DNA from 3 places in the Exiguobacterium sp. s7 genome. Region 3 is predicted to be linked to each of the others. Evidence: predicted binding sites of a transcription regulator. Region 3 holds the regulator's gene; each other region holds the start of a gene.
What was found. Region 3 encodes LexA, which represses DNA repair genes until DNA is damaged. Its sites were predicted from a motif close to CGAACATATGTTCG; they were not measured.
Positions count from the first base shown of each region.

Region 1: the regulator LexA is predicted to act here: its motif matches at 4,789-4,802, upstream of KNP79_RS15280 (YolD-like family protein).
Region 2: the regulator LexA is predicted to act here: its motif matches at 3,070-3,083, upstream of uvrB (excinuclease ABC subunit UvrB).

Region 1 covers NZ_JACSLO010000023.1:9,520-15,465, forward strand. The annotation lists gene KNP79_RS15260 (four-helix bundle copper-binding protein) at 1-267, opposite strand, end outside; gene copZ (copper chaperone CopZ) at 540-743, shown strand; gene KNP79_RS15270 (heavy metal translocating P-type ATPase) at 881-3,019, shown strand; gene KNP79_RS15275 (IS30 family transposase) at 3,368-4,327, shown strand; gene KNP79_RS15280 (YolD-like family protein) at 4,424-4,765, opposite strand; gene KNP79_RS15285 (JAB domain-containing protein) at 5,137-5,592, shown strand.
Region 2 covers NZ_JACSLO010000013.1:44,696-50,641, forward strand. The annotation lists gene uvrA (excinuclease ABC subunit UvrA) at 1-1,039, opposite strand, end outside; gene uvrB (excinuclease ABC subunit UvrB) at 1,040-3,016, opposite strand; gene KNP79_RS13270 (sulfite exporter TauE/SafE family protein) at 3,161-4,015, shown strand; gene KNP79_RS13275 (MIP/aquaporin family protein) at 4,117-4,824, shown strand; gene glpK (glycerol kinase GlpK) at 4,855-5,946, shown strand, end outside.
Region 3 covers NZ_JACSLO010000002.1:410,586-416,531, forward strand. The annotation lists gene glnA (type I glutamate--ammonia ligase) at 1-722, shown strand, start outside; gene KNP79_RS04680 (DNA alkylation repair protein) at 888-1,988, shown strand; gene KNP79_RS04685 (metal-binding protein) at 2,076-2,516, opposite strand; gene lexA (transcriptional repressor LexA) at 2,516-3,136, opposite strand; gene KNP79_RS04695 (hypothetical protein) at 3,343-3,579, shown strand; gene KNP79_RS04700 (YneB family resolvase-like protein) at 3,652-4,296, shown strand; gene KNP79_RS04705 (DUF896 domain-containing protein) at 4,357-4,590, shown strand; gene tkt (transketolase) at 4,790-5,946, shown strand, end outside.

The DNA.
Region 1 (5,946 bases), on a different contig from region 3:
ATGATGATCGGCGTGCTTCTCACATTCCTCTGCGCAAGCTTCGCAAATGGTTGCGCAAACGGCTGCCAGTTCGGAAACGAACGGTGAATTGTGAGTAATGGCATGTTCCAAAAATGCACACATGTCCGCGCATTCCCGGTCTAATCGAATGCACTGTGCTAGCATCTTCACATCATCTTCCTGCAGACAAGCGTCAAAACAATGGTTACATTCCGCTGCACAATCATGTAATGCCCGAATCAATTCCTGATGTTGTTCATGAGCCATGTTAAAACCTCCATTTCTTATTTTTGTTTCATTTACTGGATTTCCCTCTCCTTTCCAAACTAAACAGAAATACCGAAACTCCATAGAAACTGCACATTTTATAGACAAGTAATCAAATATTAAAATCAATGGTGCGGTTTTTTTGGGGGGTCATTGTGAACTTCTAAATTAGAGTCATGGAAACAGCGATAAAGTAAAATGATACTAAACACTTGATATACCCTATCGGGGTATGTTAAGTTTAAGGAAATATTACTTTAGGAGGAATAATAATGATTGAAACATTAAAAGTACAAGGTATGTCCTGCGGCCACTGTGCAAACTCGGTTGAAACGGGCGTCGGTGAACTCGAAGGGATTTCATCTGTGACAGTTGATCTTAAAAAAGGCGAAGTGGCAGTAGACTATGATACTGCCAAGACATCATTAAACGAAATTCAGAAAGCGATTGAAGAACAAGGGTATGACGTCGTATAAGGGTGCTTTCACAGCACACTTTACTTTTAAATGAAATATACCCTCGCGTGGTATATTCGGCAAGAACTTTGTGAATGTTAAGAATGTAAATAGGGTTAAATAGGATAAGAACCACTAGTTTGGAGGAGGCGCACTGAATGGCTAAAAATGATAAAGACCATCACCACCATCAAGACGAACAGGTAGATCACAGTAAAATGGATCATTCCAAACATGTTGGGCATTCGTACCATGAAGACCAAGTGAAAGAAGGCATTCAAGACGACAGCAATCCTGCCAAAATTCATGATGATCATGCCCATCACAATCATGGTGGCCACGATCATAGTGACCATGGACATCACCATCATGGGAATTTCAAAGAAATTTTCCTGAAGTCGCTGCCCTTGGGCATTGTCATTCTATTATTGTCGCCGATGATGGACGTTCGGCTTCCTTTCCAATTTACTTTTCCATACTCGGATATTGTGGTCGCTGTATTAGCAACTATCTTATTGGTTTATGGCGGAAAACCCTTCTATCAAGGTGCAATCGCTGAATTTAAGGAAAAAGCACCGGGCATGATGGCCCTTATTTCATTAGGGATATCCGTTTCCTATTTGTACAGCATTTACGCCGTGCTGGCACGCTACGTAACCGGCGATCACATCATGGATTTCTTCTTTGAATTCGCGTCCTTGCTGTTGATCATGCTCCTTGGACACTGGATCGAAATGAAGGCTATCGGAGAAGCAGGAGACGCGCAAAAATCGCTCGCCGAATTGGTGCCGAAAGATGCACATGTGGTATTGGAAGATGATTCGATCGAGACGCGTCCCGTAAATGAGCTGAAAGTCGGAGACCTTGTACGGGTTCAGGCCGGAGAAAACGTCCCTGCCGATGGCATCATCAAAAGAGGCACCTCGCGGATCAATGAAGCTTTGCTGACGGGGGAATCTAAACCCATTGAAAAAGGAGCCGGAGACAAAGTGATCGGCGGTTCCACGAACGGTGCAGGCATCATATATCTTGAAGTACAGGAAACCGGCGACCAATCGTTCATTTCCCAAGTACAAACCCTGATAAGCCAGGCGCAGGATCAACCTTCAAGAGCTGAAAATCTGGCTCAAAAAGTAGCCGGCTGGCTGTTTTATATCGCCATTGCGGCGGCTTTCCTCGCTTTTGTCGTTTGGCTGTACATTGCTGACATTCAAACCGCTGTTCTTTTTACGGTTACGACATTAGTCATTGCATGTCCACACGCTCTCGGCCTTGCCATTCCGCTGGTTATTGCACGAAGCACCAGTTTAGGTGCAAGCCGCGGGCTGTTGGTGAAAGACCGCGAAGCATTGGAGCTGGCAACTAAGGCTGATGTAATGATACTGGATAAAACGGGTACATTGACTACTGGCGAATTTAAAGTTTTGAACATGGAAACACTGGATGGTCAACATACCGAAGCCGAAATCGCGGCGTTAATGGCAGGGATTGAAGGCGGGTCCAGCCACCCAATCGCCCAGTCAATCGTCCAATACGCTGAGAAACAAGGGATTCAGCCTGTCCACTTTGATTCGATTGATGTTGTGTCGGGTGCGGGTATAGAAGGAAACGCCAATGGCCGCAAATACGAATTGATCAGCCAAAAGGCACTTGGAAGAGATGTAGCGGTGGATGTTCCCAAAGGGGCAACATTAAGTATACTAGTTGAGGACGGGAATCCGATCGGTACGGTCGCATTAGGCGATGAATTGAAAGAAACGAGCAGAACGCTGATACAGGCATTGAAGCATTACAATATAAAACCGATTATGGCTACAGGTGACAATGAAACGGCGGCCCAAGGAGTAGCAGAGGAACTGGGCATTGAATACAGAGCCAATCAATCACCGCAAGATAAATATGGTTTAGTGGAATCACTGAAAAATAATGGACAAACGGTTATCATGGTCGGCGATGGCGTCAACGATGCACCATCCCTTGCAATAGCAGACGTTGGGATAGCAGTCGGTGCCGGAACTCAAGTCGCCATCGATTCCGCTGATGTGATTTTGACTCAGTCGGATCCAGGCGATATTGAATCCTTTATCGAATTGGCCAATAAAACAACCAGTAAAATGAAACAGAACCTCGTGTGGGGAGCCGGTTATAACTTTATTGCCATTCCCATAGCGGCGGGTGTTCTAGCCTCCATTGGGATTACGTTGGCTCCTGCCGCAGGAGCAGTTCTGATGTCCGTGTCCACGGTTATCGTGGCTATCAATGCGATGACATTGAAACTAAGAAATAGAGCTGTTTAACACCGTGTTTAATTGTCGTACACGAAAAGTGCTGCCTCCCAAAAGTTGAATTTTCTTTAACCTTGGGGGCACAGTTTTGTATTAGGTTAAAGTCAAACGGAGGTTTGAAGACTTTGGATAATTAAATATATTTTTATAGTTAACATATGAGATATTATCGGAAGAGAGGAAGCCCAAAAGCTTCTTCTCTTTTCTACTTAAATTCAATTAACACAAAAAAGTTTTCAAAAATTGATCATTCATTCATTAATCGCCGATTGTAAAATTAAGCTAGACAATTGAAAAAGCCATTCGTGGTACACTCACAATGTATTTTCCGACCAAAGAAAAACATAGGAGTGATCACGAATGACCTACACCCATCTTACCACGGATGAACTGGTGATGATAGAATCCTACCACCGCCAAAATATACCTGTAGCGATCATTGCTAAGTTGATGAACCGTTCCAGGCAGCCAATCTACAACGTCATCAATTTCCTGAAATCAGGACATACAGCGCTCGACTTCTACACGCAATACAAGAAAAATAAGAAACGCTGCGGCCGGCGGAAGATTGTCCTGCCGAAGAAACAAGTGGCCTATGTTCAAGACAAGGTGGCGCAGGGCTGGACGCCGGATGTCATTGTCGGCCGGGCAGAAACGGCCATCGATTGTTCCGCGCGCACCATCTATCGCATGTTCAAAAATCAGGTCTTTGACGCCGCCACGCTGCCGATGAAAGGAAAACGGAAACCCAATGGACACCAGGAACGCCGGGGAAAACAGGCGTTCAAACGCCATATTTCCGAACGGGAAGCCGACAACCCGTCGTTCAAAAAAGAGTTCGGGCATATCGAAGGCGACACCATTGTGGGTGCCCGCCACAAAAGTGCGGTGATCACGCTGGTCGAACGGCTGACGAAAGTCATCATCGCCCTGAAGCCTGCAGGACGCAAGGCTTGCGATATTGAAACTGCGTTGAACCAGTGGTTCCAAGGGGTCCCGAGAAATCTGTTCAAATCCATCACGTTTGATTGCGGCAAGGAATTCTCCAATTGGAAACCGTTGTGCAACCGGCACGACGTCTCGATTTACTTTGCGGATCCCGGCACGCCTTCTCAGCGCGCCTTGAATGAAAACTCCAACGGGCTCCTGCGGAAAGACGGCTTGGCAAAGGAAATGGACTTCAACCAGGTGGATCAAACATTCATTTCGTCGGTGGCCGACAAGCGGAATAACATCCCAAGAAAGTCACTGAATTACCGCACACCGTTGGAGGCATTTTTGAGTCACCTGAATGGAGTCGATCTGTCTAGCTTAAATTGACAAACGGAATGATTTAAAGATATCAGTGTACTGCAACTTTTAACTGATACATCTATAAAAGCAGCAAAGGATTTTTCGTCAGCAACCGCCAGGGCGTTAGTCTATCGATTGTTCGACGTGAATGATTGCCTCGAACGGCACATGGATGATCCCTTCCCTTTGATTGGCCAGCTCGACGGTCCGCTCCATGTAGTTCGTCCGGTGCACGAATCCTCTGAATCGTTTCATCTCCCGCTTCTCCACATATTTTACCTCTACCAAATCTCCGCTGAAGATCGCGTCGTTCAGCACATTCTCATAGACCGATAGGACCTGTTCATCGATATCTGGCATCTCAATTTTTTGAATCTCTTTATAGTATTTCGTCAGTAGCGCCTTGTGCTCGGGCATGAGGAATGGGATCCATTTCAATTCGCCCCGATCGCGATACATCGTCATAATAATTACCCCTCTCAATAAAACGAACGTTTGTTCTTATTTTATACCCGATTTGTCCCGTTTGAACAGCCTTTTTCGTGATTGGTAATCCGTGCGTCCTGTTTCCGTACTCTAGCTCGCTGGTCTTCGGTGCAAGGGACGTCAAAAAAATGACGCGCCCTCCGGCCCGTCTTCCTTCGCTTTAGGCTCAAAGCGAGGCTTTTCGCTCGTTGGCTACGGAAGCCTGTCCCTCCGTTTGCTCTACGCATTTTTTTGAGGCTCTCCCTGCGGTCGCCCTTGCACCGTCTCCCGACGCTCGCTTCGTTCCCGTCAACAGGACGCACAACGGTGTTCGTTCTGAGCTCGGCTTATCCGAAAGGGGACAAACCATCATGGAACTTACATCCATCATCGAGGTCATTCGTATCAAACAAGAGATTCGCGAGGAGATGGTCGCTCTCGAGCACGCCATCATCCAATCACCGGACAGTGCCCGACAAATCGGTTCCTCGTTCATCGGGGACGACGACCGTGAAGTGTTCCTCGTCATCATGCTCAACACAAAGAACCGGGTCATCGGCGTCCACCGGGCACACGTCGGGAGCGTCAACTCGAGTGTCGTCCACCCACGGGAGGTCTTCAAATGCGCCATCTTGAACAACGCCTCGTGCCTCATCGTCTGTCATCAGCACCCGAGCGGGGACCCGACGCCGAGCCGGGAGGACATCCTCGTCTCCGAACGGTTACATGAGGCGGGGGACCTCATCGGCATCCCGGTGCTCGACCATCTCATCCTCGGAGCGGACGAGTCGTACGTCAGCATGAAACAGCGAGGTTACATGGGTTGAACGGAATGGAGTGGGGCCGGGGGACCGGTCCCGGTCCGTCCGGTAAGGACAAGGAAGAAAAACGTACGTTTTTCTTTGACTGGATGGGCGACTCGCGTTGCTCTCGCCTGGATCCATAGAGCGGGATCCGGAAAAGGGTCGTTTTCGCATGACGAAAACGCGATGGTTCGTGTGTGAAGGTTGGACGTTGTTTTGGTCTGTCTCGTAAGAAGACTATTTGATGAAATGACAGAAGTGAAAACACGGTTTGTTTATTGAAAATGAGCATGTTTTCTAAACAAGCCCTAGGGCTTACGTGAAATTAGGCGAGATGTTGTCTGCTTGGATGCGAGGTATCATGAGGCTATCAACAGG
Region 2 (5,946 bases), on a different contig from region 3:
CTTGGTCACGCTTCGACAGACGTTCGAACGGCACGTCCATGTCGATGTCAAAGTGTTTGCACATCGAGGCGAGCAGTTGCGGATAATATTGCGAGCTTGTCGGCTGCCAGGCGACGACGGCGCCTTCCTTCAGCGTCTTCGACGGGTCCGGGATAACGAGTTCCGGGTCGACATCAAGCTTCGTACCGAGCCCGTCACACGTCGGACAGGCACCGAACGGCGAGTTGAACGAGAACATACGCGGCTCGAGTTCGCCAATGGAGAAGCCACAAATCGGACAAGCGTGATGTTCGCTGAACAGGAGCTCGGTGCCGTCCATCTTGTCGATGATGGCTCGGCCGTCGGCAAGGCGAAGCGCCGTCTCGAGCGAGTCGGCAAGACGACCTTCGACGTCAGCGCGGACGACGAGGCGATCGACGACGACTTCGATCGAATGTTTCTTATTCTTATCAAGCTCGATCTCATCGGTCAGTTCGATCGTCTCGCCATTGACACGAACGCGGACGAACCCTTCCTTTTTGAGCGAGTCGAACACTTTGACGTGCGTCCCTTTGCGGCCCGAGACGATTGGCGCCAGGATTTGCAGGCGCGTCTTCTCCGGCAGTTCCATCACTTGGTCGACCATCTGTGAGATGGTCTGGCTCGAGATTTCGATACCGTGACGCGGACAGACCGGTTTCCCGATGCGAGCGAACAAAAGACGTAAGTAGTCATAGATTTCCGTCACCGTTCCGACGGTCGAGCGCGGGTTACGGCTCGTCGTCTTCTGGTCGATCGAGATGGCCGGGCTCAGCCCTTCAATCGTATCGACGTCCGGTTTGTCCATCTGTCCGAGGAATTGACGGGCGTAGGCCGATAGACTCTCGACGTAACGGCGCTGCCCCTCGGCGTAGATGGTGTCGAACGCAAGTGACGATTTACCGGAACCGGACAAGCCCGTCAAGACGACGAGCTGGTCCCGTGGAATATCGATATCAATGTTTTTCAAGTTGTTGACGCGCGCCCCTTTAATGACGATCGCATTTTTCTTTTCAGCCATTTAATTCCCTACCTTCAACTCCAAGATTAAGTCACGCAATTCGGCCGCCCGTTCGAACTGGAGGTCGCGGGCCGCTTGTTTCATTTCTTCTTCTAGCTTGGCGATGGCTTCCTCACGTTCAGCCGGCTTCATCGAGCTGAGTGATTCGAGCACATCCTCCTCGGCGTCGACCGTCGCGCGGATGACGCCGCGTACTTCTTTACGGATCGTCTGCGGCGTGATGCCGTGTTCTTCATTATAAGCTTCTTGAATCGAGCGACGACGATCGGTCTCTTCAATCGCGCGCGTCATCGAGTCGGTCATCTTATCAGCGAACAAGATGACGTGCCCGTTCGAGTTCCGCGCCGCCCGCCCAATCGTCTGAATGAGCGATCGGTCCGAACGAAGGAACCCTTCCTTGTCGGCGTCTAGAATCGTGACGAGACTCACTTCCGGGATGTCTAGTCCTTCCCGCAGTAAGTTGATTCCGACGAGGACGTCGTATTTTCCGAGACGCAGGTCACGGATGATCTCAATCCGCTCGAGCGTCTTGATTTCAGAGTGCATATAGTTGACCTTGATGCCCGCTTCACGCAGATAGTCCGATAAATCCTCGGCCATCTTTTTCGTGAGCGTCGTCACGAGGACGCGTTCGTCCTGTTTGATGCGGTCGCGAATTTGGTCCATCAAGTAGTCGATTTGTCCTTTGATCGGATGAATCTCGATCGTCGGGTCGAGCAGTCCTGTCGGCCGGATGATCTGTTCGATCATGTGCGGGGTATGCTCGAGCTCGAACGGACCTGGTGTCGCCGAGATAAAGATCGCTTGCGACAACTTCTTCTCGAACTCGTCGAACTTGAGCGGACGGTTATCTTTAGCTGAAGGCAGGCGGAACCCGTGGTCGACGAGCACTTGCTTCCGGGCCTGGTCACCGTTATACATGCCGCGTACTTGCGGGAGCGTCACGTGCGACTCATCGGCGACGAGTAGGAAGTCTTTCGGGAAGTAGTCGATGAGCGTGTAAGGCGTCGCCCCTGCCTCGGTCAAGTTCAAATGACGCGAATAGTTTTCGATGCCTGAACAGTAGCCCATCTCACGCATCATCTCGAGGTCATAGTTCGTCCGCTGTTCGAGACGCTGGGCTTCAAGCAGTTTGCCTTCCTCGCGGAACTTCGCGAGCTGTTGTTCGAGCTCGGCCTCGATGTTGACGATCGCTTTTTGCAGCTTCTCGTCGCGGGTGACGAAGTGGGACGCCGGGAAGATTGAGACGTGCTCGCGGTCGGCGATGATCTCGCCGGTGAGCGGGTCCATCTCGCGGATGCGATCGATTTCGTCTCCGAAGAACTCGACGCGCAAGCATTGTTCGTCGCGTGACGCCGGGAAAATCTCGACGACATCGCCGCGGACACGGAAACGGCCGCGCTGGAAATCGATATCGTTCCGTTCATATTGGATGTCGATCAGTTTGCGAAGCATCTGGTCGCGCCCCATCTCTTTCCCGACACGGAGACTTATGACGAGACTGTTATATTCTTCCGGGTTACCGAGACCGTAAATACAGGAGACGGAAGCGACGATGATGACGTCGTCGCGCTCGAACAAGGCCGATGTCGCCGAGTGGCGGAGTTTATCGATCTCATCGTTGATCGAGGCGTCTTTCTCGATGAACGTGTCGGTCGACGGCACGTACGCCTCCGGCTGGTAATAGTCGTAATAGCTGACGAAATATTCGACGGCGTTGTTCGGGAAGAATTCCTTGAACTCCGAGTAGAGCTGTCCGGCGAGCGTCTTGTTGTGGGCCAAGACGAGCGTCGGCTTCTTCACTTCTTGGATGACGTTCGATACGGTGAACGTCTTCCCGGTGCCGGTCGCCCCGAGCAACGTCTGGTACCGGTCGCCGCGATTGACGCCCTCGACGAGCTGTCGAATCGCCTCCGGTTGGTCGCCGGCCGGCTTATATTCTGATTGTAAGTCGAACGGAACGCTAATCTTATCCATATATATTCCTCGCTTTCTGTTCCTTGCATATTGACTTGATTATAGCACATACACGAACAAATATTCGCTTCTGACACGCTTCCCAAATCGTTCCGCTTTTCGTTATCATGGAGAGTGAATCTAAGTAGAAACGAGTTGGTCGTCATGTGGTCACTTCTCTTCATCCCGCTCGGTGCCATCGTCGGCGCCTTGTCCGGATTCTTCGGCATCGGCGGCGGGGTCATCATCGTCCCGGTGCTACTCTTTAGTGGTTATTCGGCAGCAGAGGCCGTCGCCACGTCGCTCCTGTTCGTCGTCGGGACGAGCCTGTCCGGCGCGAAGAAACATACGTCGCTCGGCAACGTGTCTTGGTCGACCGGCATCACGGTCGGACTGACCGGCGCCGTCACGGCACAGCTGTCGAGCCGCCTCGTCCTCTCGATCTCGGGGACGTATGATTGGTTACTGAACTTATTTTATCTGGCTATCCTATCTTATTTTGCCGTTACGCTATTAAAGAAAACATCGAAACCGCAGAAGCCGAAAAAATCGACCGTTCTCGCGGGGATGATGATCGGAGCGATGGCCGGACTGTTGTCCGCCCTCCTCGGCATCGGCGGCGGGTTCATCATCGTCCCGCTCCTCGTCAGTTGGCTCGGCTTCACGACGCATCGCGGGGTCGGGACGAGCCTTGCTGCCGTCCTGTTCATCTCGCTCGGCGGACTCGTCGGCTATCTGCCGTCGCTATCGCTCGATTATGTGACGCCGCTTGCCCTCGTCCTCGGGGCGTTCATCGGCGCGCCGATCGGGGCATCCCTCACGGACCGTTACGACGATAAAGAGATTTCGCGACGCCTCGCTTGGCTCTACCTCGCCGTCATCGCTTCGATCCTCCTCGACCTTGGAGCCACGAGCTTTCCCCCGCTCGCGTACGTGAGTTTGATGGTCCTGCTCATCTTTCTCGTCGGGATCGGCCTCGACTTCAGACGCCGGATTACCAATCAAAACCACTTTTCATAAGAAAAGTGGCTTTTTTTGCATATTCGGTTTTGAAACGCTTTCATTTGGGGCATATAATGAAGTGGTAAGCCAAATTTAATATGGAAGGAAGGGAGTATCACATGTCAGCATTCGTCAGCGAAATTATTGGTACAATGCTACTCATCTTGCTCGGTAACGGTGTCGTCGCCGGCGTCGTCCTCCGTCATTCGAAAGCGGAGAACGCAGGTTGGGTCGTCATCACGTTCGGTTGGGGCTTCGCCGTTATGATCGGGGTATACGCAGCCGGAATCTATGGAGGGGCTCACTTGAACCCTGCCGTGACGGTCGGTCTCGCGACAGCAGGCTCATTCCCTTGGGCTGATGTGCCAGCGTATATTTTGGCACAATTCATCGGGGCGTTCATCGGGGCCGTCCTCGTGTATGTCCATTACAAGCCGCACTATGATGCGACCGACGACCCGGGCGCCAAATTGGCGACATTCTCGACCGCACCTGGGATTCGTAGCACACCGTTCAACGTGATCGGAGAAATCATCGGTACGTTCGTCCTCGTCTTCGGAATTTTATCTTTCGGGGCCAACACGTTCACGGACGGTTTGAATCCGCTTATCGTCGGTTTCCTCGTCGTCTCGATCGGTCTCTCGCTTGGTGGTACAACGGGATATGCCATCAACCCGGCGCGTGACCTCGGACCGCGGATTGCACATGCGATCCTTCCTATCAAAGGCAAAGGCACGTCGGACTGGGGCTACTCATGGATCCCGGTCGTCGGACCGATCATCGGGGCGGTCATCGCCGCATTGCTGTACGGTATTCTCGTACCATAATCTTTCTAATTTCTAAGGAGGCTCTCTCATATGGAGAAAGAAAAACGCTACATCTTAGCACTTGACCAAGGAACGACAAGCTCACGGGCGATCATCTTCGACCACGACGGAAAAATCGTCACGACCGCTCAGCGCGAGTTCAAACAATACTTCCCTAAGCCAGGCTGGGTCGAGCATAACGCCAATGAGATTTGGGGTTCTGTCCTCGCCGTCATGGCCGAGGCGTTCGGTTCGGCCGACATCGATCCAAAAGAGATCGCAGCTATCGGGATCACGAACCAACGGGAAACAGCCGTCGTCTGGGAGAAGTCGACAGGACGTCCGGTTTATAACGCCGTCGTCTGGCAATCGCGTCAAACAGCCGGTATTTGTGATGAGTTGAAGGAAGCCGGTCATGCCGACTTGTTCCGCGATAAGACAGGCCTCTTGATCGACGCCTACTTCTCAGGCACGAAAGTCAAATGGATCCTCGACAACGTCGAAGGCGCCCGTGAGAAAGCCGAAGCCGGTGACCTCCTCTTCGGAACGATCGACACTTGGCTCATCTGGAAACTGTCAGGCGGCCACGCCCACGTCACGGACTACTCGAACGCGTCACGGACGCTCATGTACAACATCTATGAGCAGAAGTGGGACGATGAGTTGCTCGAGATCTTGACGGTACCGAAGTCGATGCTCCCGGAAGTCAAACCGTCGAGTGAAGTGTACGCCAACACGATCCCGTACCACTTCTTCGGCTTCGAAGTTCCGATCGCCGGCGCGGCCGGTGACCAACAGGCAGCCCTCTTCGGTCAAGCCTGCTTCGAGTCAGGAGAAGGTAAGAACACGTACGGTACAGGTTGCTTCATGCTCATGAACACGGGCGAAGAAGCCGTCAAGTCGGACCATGGTCTGCTCACGACGATCGCATGGGGATACAACGGTAAAGTCGAATATGCGCTCGAAGGTTCAATCTTCGTCGCCGGTTCGGCCATCCAATGGCTCCGTGACGGACTCCGTATGCTCAAGTCGGCGAAAGACACGGAACAGTACGCCAACCGCGTCGAGACGACAGACGGCGTCTACGTCGTCCCAGCCTTCGTCGGACTTGGTGCCCCGTATTGGAACTCGGACGTCCGTGGT
Region 3 (5,946 bases):
TCACGACGGCCGATAACATCCAAACGTTCAAACTCGTCGTCAAGACGATCGCAGCGAAATACGGTCTTCACGCGACGTTTATGCCGAAGCCACTCTTCGGTGTCAACGGTTCAGGGATGCACGCCAACATGTCGCTCTTCAAAGGTGACACGAACGTCTTCTACGATCCAAACGGCGAAATGGAACTCTCTGACACGGCTCGCGCCTTCACGGCAGGGATTCTCGAGCACGCTCGTGCGTTCACGGCTGTCTGTAACCCGACTGTCAACTCATACAAGCGCCTCGTTCCTGGTTACGAAGCACCTTGCTACGTAGCATGGAGCGCGCGCAACCGTTCACCACTCGTTCGTGTACCAGCGGCCCGTGGCCTCTCGACACGTATCGAAGTACGTTCGGTCGACCCAGCGGCGAACCCGTACCTCGCTTTGGCCACGCTTTTGGCTGCAGGTCTTGATGGAATCGAGAAAGAAATGGCGGCTCCGAAGCCGATCGATAGCAACATCTACGTCATGGACAAGCCAGAACGTGTTGCTAACGGGATTGACGACCTTCCGGCTACGCTCTTCGACGCGCTCGAAGTACTCCGTACCGACAAAGTCGTCATGGAATCACTCGGTGAACATATCGGTGAGCACTTCCTCGAGTTGAAAGAAATCGAGTGGGATATGTTCCGTACGCAAGTGACAGAGTGGGAACGCGATCAGTACATGACGCTCTACTAAGTCGACTAATAAGGGATATTCCCTTTAAAATCAGAGTCCTGAACGAGTCTTCATATGAAGTGCTCATTCAGGACTCTTTTTCTATAATTCGCTTCAACTAATCAATATAATGAGGGAGAATGTATATCACTATAAATGTAATGGAATGGGATAGGGGGACGAGAAGTGGCAACACCATTAAAAGACGTGTATGATGAGACCTTTTTGTTGGGATTCGGAAGACGTATCCAAACCGTGTATCCGTCATTTGACGTACAGGCTTTTATCGCATCAATCATAGATGAATCGTGGGAAGAGTTGGCACTCAAAGGGCGTACTCGACGTATTTCGATAAAACTCGGTCAGTATTTGCCACAGGATTACGAATCAGCTTTGGACGTATTGGTTGAAATTGCAGATGATTGTATCGGTTTTCCATACTTATTTTTTCCGGACTTTGTAGCGGTGTATGGACAGGCGGAAGAGCATTGGGAGCGCTCGATGTCAGCGCTCGAACGCTTCACACAGAAGTCGTCTTCTGAATTTGCGATCAGGTCTTTTTTATTGCGGGAACCAACGCGTGTGATGCACCAAATGACAGCTTGGGCCGTTCATCCGAACGAACATGTTCGGCGTTTGGCGAGTGAGGGTTGTCGTCCTCGCCTTCCGTGGGCGGAATCGTTACCGATGTTCAAAGAAGACCCAGCTCCAGTGTTGGAGATTTTAGAGTTGTTAAAAGACGATCCATCATTATATGTGAGAAAAAGTGTCGCTAACAACCTCAACGATATCTCGAAAGATCACCCAGAAGCTGTACTCGCAGTCTCGCGACGATGGCAGGGCGAGCATCCTCATACCGATTGGATCATTAGACACGGATGCCGGACACTGATCAAGTCAGCCCATCCTGACGCGTTAACGATGTTCGGTTATACGCAGGAAACAAATTTAACCGTCGACTCATCGATTTCTATACATCCGAACGTGATCCGCATAGGGGAGGCGTGCGAGATTCAGTACGATGTGTCCATTCGTCCAGGGGATGCTGCTTATGTTCGTATCGAATACGCGATTGAGTTTATAAAGGCCAACGGGAAAGCGAGTCGTAAAGCATTCTTGCTAGCGAATAGAACCGTCGCTGGGGGCGCGCGACTTGCAGCGACCAGAGTGCACGACTGGTCAGATTTGACGACCCGTCGGCATTATCCAGGGAAGCATCGTGTCGTCTTGTTGGTAAATGGACGAGAAGTGGCTGAACATCGTGTCATGTTGCATAAAAGTTATTGAACTTCTATATAATAAACGGTTCAAAAAAGGGCAACCCTGTCTATTTAGACGGGTTGCCCTTTTTGGGTGTGTAGCATAACGATCTGGTTAAAACGCACGTTTGAAGAACGTGGACGCATAGTCGAGCGTCGTATGTAGCGTCGTCGCGAAAACGAGTCCGAAGAAGCATGCTGCCCCGTTCAGGTCGAGCCACGATTTGACAGCTTCCTCATACGGCGTGACCGTGAGCAGAAGCGTGAGCGGGAAACCGAGATAGATGACCCGGATCAGATCGCTCAAGAGCGGAAAATGCGAGAATAACGACCGATGGGGCATAATCTTCACATAAGGGAGCCAAAAGCCCCGAAGCGGTCCCCATCGATAATAGGCGTCCGACTTCAAATCGAGATCCGGGGAGAGCCAGAACGTCCCGATGAGGGCGCCAAGCAGGAACACGGTCGGAACATCGATGTCAATAAAAGGCGTGGCAATCGCAAGAGCACCGATTGCCACGAGATTCGTACGGGTATGTGTCTTGCCACTAGCCATTAGTGAATCGTGCGGTATACACCGATGACCTTCCCTAAAATCGACACGTTATCGAAATACATCGCTTCGAGCTCGTCGTTCTCCGGCTGGAGGCGAACTTTCGAAGCTTCTTTATAAATCCGCTTCACGGTCGCTTCACCTTCATCCGTCATGGCGACGACAATCTCTCCATTGTCGGCCGTGTTCTGTTGACGGACGAGGACGCGGTCCCCATCCAAGATCCCCGCGTTAATCATCGAGTCCCCTGAGACAGAGAGCATGTAGACGTTGTCGGAACCGACGACGTGAGCCGGGAGCGGGAAGTGTTCTTCCACGTTCTCGATGGCCGTGATCGGCGTACCGGCTGTGACTTTCCCGATGACCGGCACGTACATGACGGCATCGTGGTCTTCGACGACGGACATCTCTTCATCCAAAATCTCGATGGCGCGTGGCTTCGTCTTATCACGTCGAATCAATCCACGCTTCTCAAGACGGTCCAAGTGACCGTGTACAGTCGAGCTCGATGCGAGCCCGACAGCCTCGCCAATTTCGCGGACCGAAGGGGGATACCCTTTCGCCCGGACCTCGGCTTTTATAAAATCAAGAATCTGTTGTTGTCTTGCTGACATTTTTTTCAATGGATTTCACCTCGATTATGTCGAATAACCTGCGAACGCATCCTATTCTTTATGGGTTTAGTTTAACACAAGAACACATGAGCGCACAAACATTCGTTCGTTTTTTTTCTGCTTGACCGAACAGAAGTTCTTGTTTTATGATGAGAACAGATAAACGAACAGACGTTCTCGAGAACGTGTATTCTTATTCCCAGGAGGCAATGATTATGAGAGACACAATCAATGGAATCATCTTAGTCGGCATGTTGGCACTCGGTATGTTCGTATTTTTCGCGGTCGGAGAGCTTCGTGACAACGAAGCGGTCGTCGTGACCGAACAAAAAGTCGAACACAGTATTGAAGAAGAAGTCGCCTTGAAAGAGGCGGAGACGCTCGAAGCGCACATTCTCGCTAAACGGGATGAGGAAAAAGACGACAAGACGACGTGGTTCGCCGCCGAATAATCGTTTCTGATTGCGAACATCCCTTCATCCTGTGTATCGTAGAGGGCGAATGGAAAGAAAGGAAGTGACGCGATGCGAGTCGTCATTTATTGTCGCGTATCGACGAACAAGTCCACCCAAGAGACGTCGCTCAGTCGTCAGGCGGACGAATTGAAGCAGATGGCGAGACGTCTTGATGCTGAGGTGGTCGATGTGATCAGTGAACAAGAGAGCGGGTATGAGGTCAATCGGGCGGGACTGCTCGATCTATTGGAGCACGTCTCGACGTCCGATCTCGATGCCGTGCTCGTGAGCGATGACAGCCGTCTCGGACGGGGAAATGCAAAAATCGCTATCTTGCATACGCTCATGAAACATAACGTGCGCTTGTTGACGATGCAGTCGTCCGATGAATATATCGTCTCCGACGCCGAGAAGATGGTACTCGAGATCGTCAGTGTCGTCGAAGAGTATCAACGAAAGATCCATAACGCTAAAATTTCACGCGGAATGCGTCGGGCGGTCGCGAACGGATTTAATCCGCATCGGAATATCCAGCACCATGACCAGGGAGGCCGGAGCCGAATCGAAGTTCCGATTGAAGAAATCGTCCAATTGCGTGAACGTGGACTCACGTTCGCTGAAATTGCCGCCACCCTCCGCGGTTTTGGTTATGAGGTATCGAAAGCGACCGTGAACCGGCGCTACTTGGAACACGTGTCGGTACCAGAAACTTGATTCCTGCTCGCTGATTTTGTACAGTAGAAGGACAAATTCAGTAGAGAGGGGGCGAGCCCGATGCTAGCACCTGAACAGTTGGAGCGAATCAATTTCCTCGCCAACAAAGCAAAGACAGATGGTCTGTCACCACAAGAGATGGACGAGCAGCAAGCGCTGCGCCAACAATATTTGCAAGCGTTCCGCCAATCATTCAAATCACAGATGATGGGAATGAAGGTCGTCGATCCGGAAGGAAACGACGTAACGCCAGAAAAATTAAAAGATGAGCAGGAACGTTACCGCTCAGAATGACCATGAATGCACATCCTATTTCATATAGGATGTGCATGTTTGTTATACGCGAACGTTGATCAGGGGGACTCATTGATGCGTTTTCAAACGAAAGGAAGTAAACGATTCCATTTAATGTGTTATACTAATTAATTAGTTGTGACACACGAATGAGTGTGCTAAAATATGACGGGTAGAAACTTTGTTAACAACAGAGAGGATGAAATTAGTGGAAACAACTACTAAAGAATTATTAGCGATTAACTCGATTCGGACGCTCTCAATCGATGCGGTCCAAAAAGCGAACTCAGGTCACCCGGGTATGCCGATGGGTGCGGCTCCGATGGCGTTCACACTTTGGACGGACAAAATGCGTCACAACCCGAAAAACCCGAACTGGTTCAACCGTGATCGGTTCGTCCTTTCAGCGGGACACGGTTCGATGCTCTTGTACTCGCTTCTTCACTTATCTGGTTACGATCTCTCAATGGACGATCTCAAATCGTTCCGCCAAATGGATTCGAAAACGCCTGGGCATCCAGAGTACCGTCACACGGCAGGTGTCGACGCGACGACTGGACCGCTCGGACAAGGGATCGCCATGGCTGTCGGGATGGCAATGGCAGAGAAACATTTGGAAGCGACGTACAACCGCGATGAGTTCAAAGTGGTTGACCACTTCACATACGGGATTTGCGGAGACGGTGACTTGATGGAAGGCGTATCGGCAGAAGCTGCTTCGCTCGCTGGTCACTTGAAACTTGGCAAACTCGTCGTCCTTTACGATTCAAATGATATCTCGCTTGACGGCGACCTTCACAAATCGTTCTCGGAAAGCGTTGAAGATCGTTTCAACGCCTACGGTTGGCAAGTGATCCGTGTCGAAGATGGTACGGATATCGATACAATCGCGAAAGCAATCGACGAAGCGAAAGCAGAAACGTCGAAACCGACCCTCATCGAAGTGAAGACGGTTATCGGCTTCGGTTCACCGAACAAGTCAGGCAAATCGGCATCACACGGTGCACCGCTCGGCGAAGCTGAAATTGAGCTCACGAAGCAGTTCTACAAGTGGGAAGGCGAGAACTTCTACGTACCGAACGAAGTATACGACTTGTTCAACGATAAAGTCGTTGAGCCAGGCGCGAAGCATGAAGCGGACTGGAACGAACTCGTTGAAGCTTACAAGTCAGCACACCCTGAACTTGGTGCCCAGTTCGAGCGTGCGATGAACAACGAGCTCCCAGAAGGTTGGGACAGCGAATTGCCGACGTTCGAAATCGGTTCGAAAAAAGCGACTCGTCAAACGAGCGGTGAAGTATTGAACGCGATCGCCAAAGCGGTTCCGACTCTCTTCGGAGGCTCGGCTGACCTCGC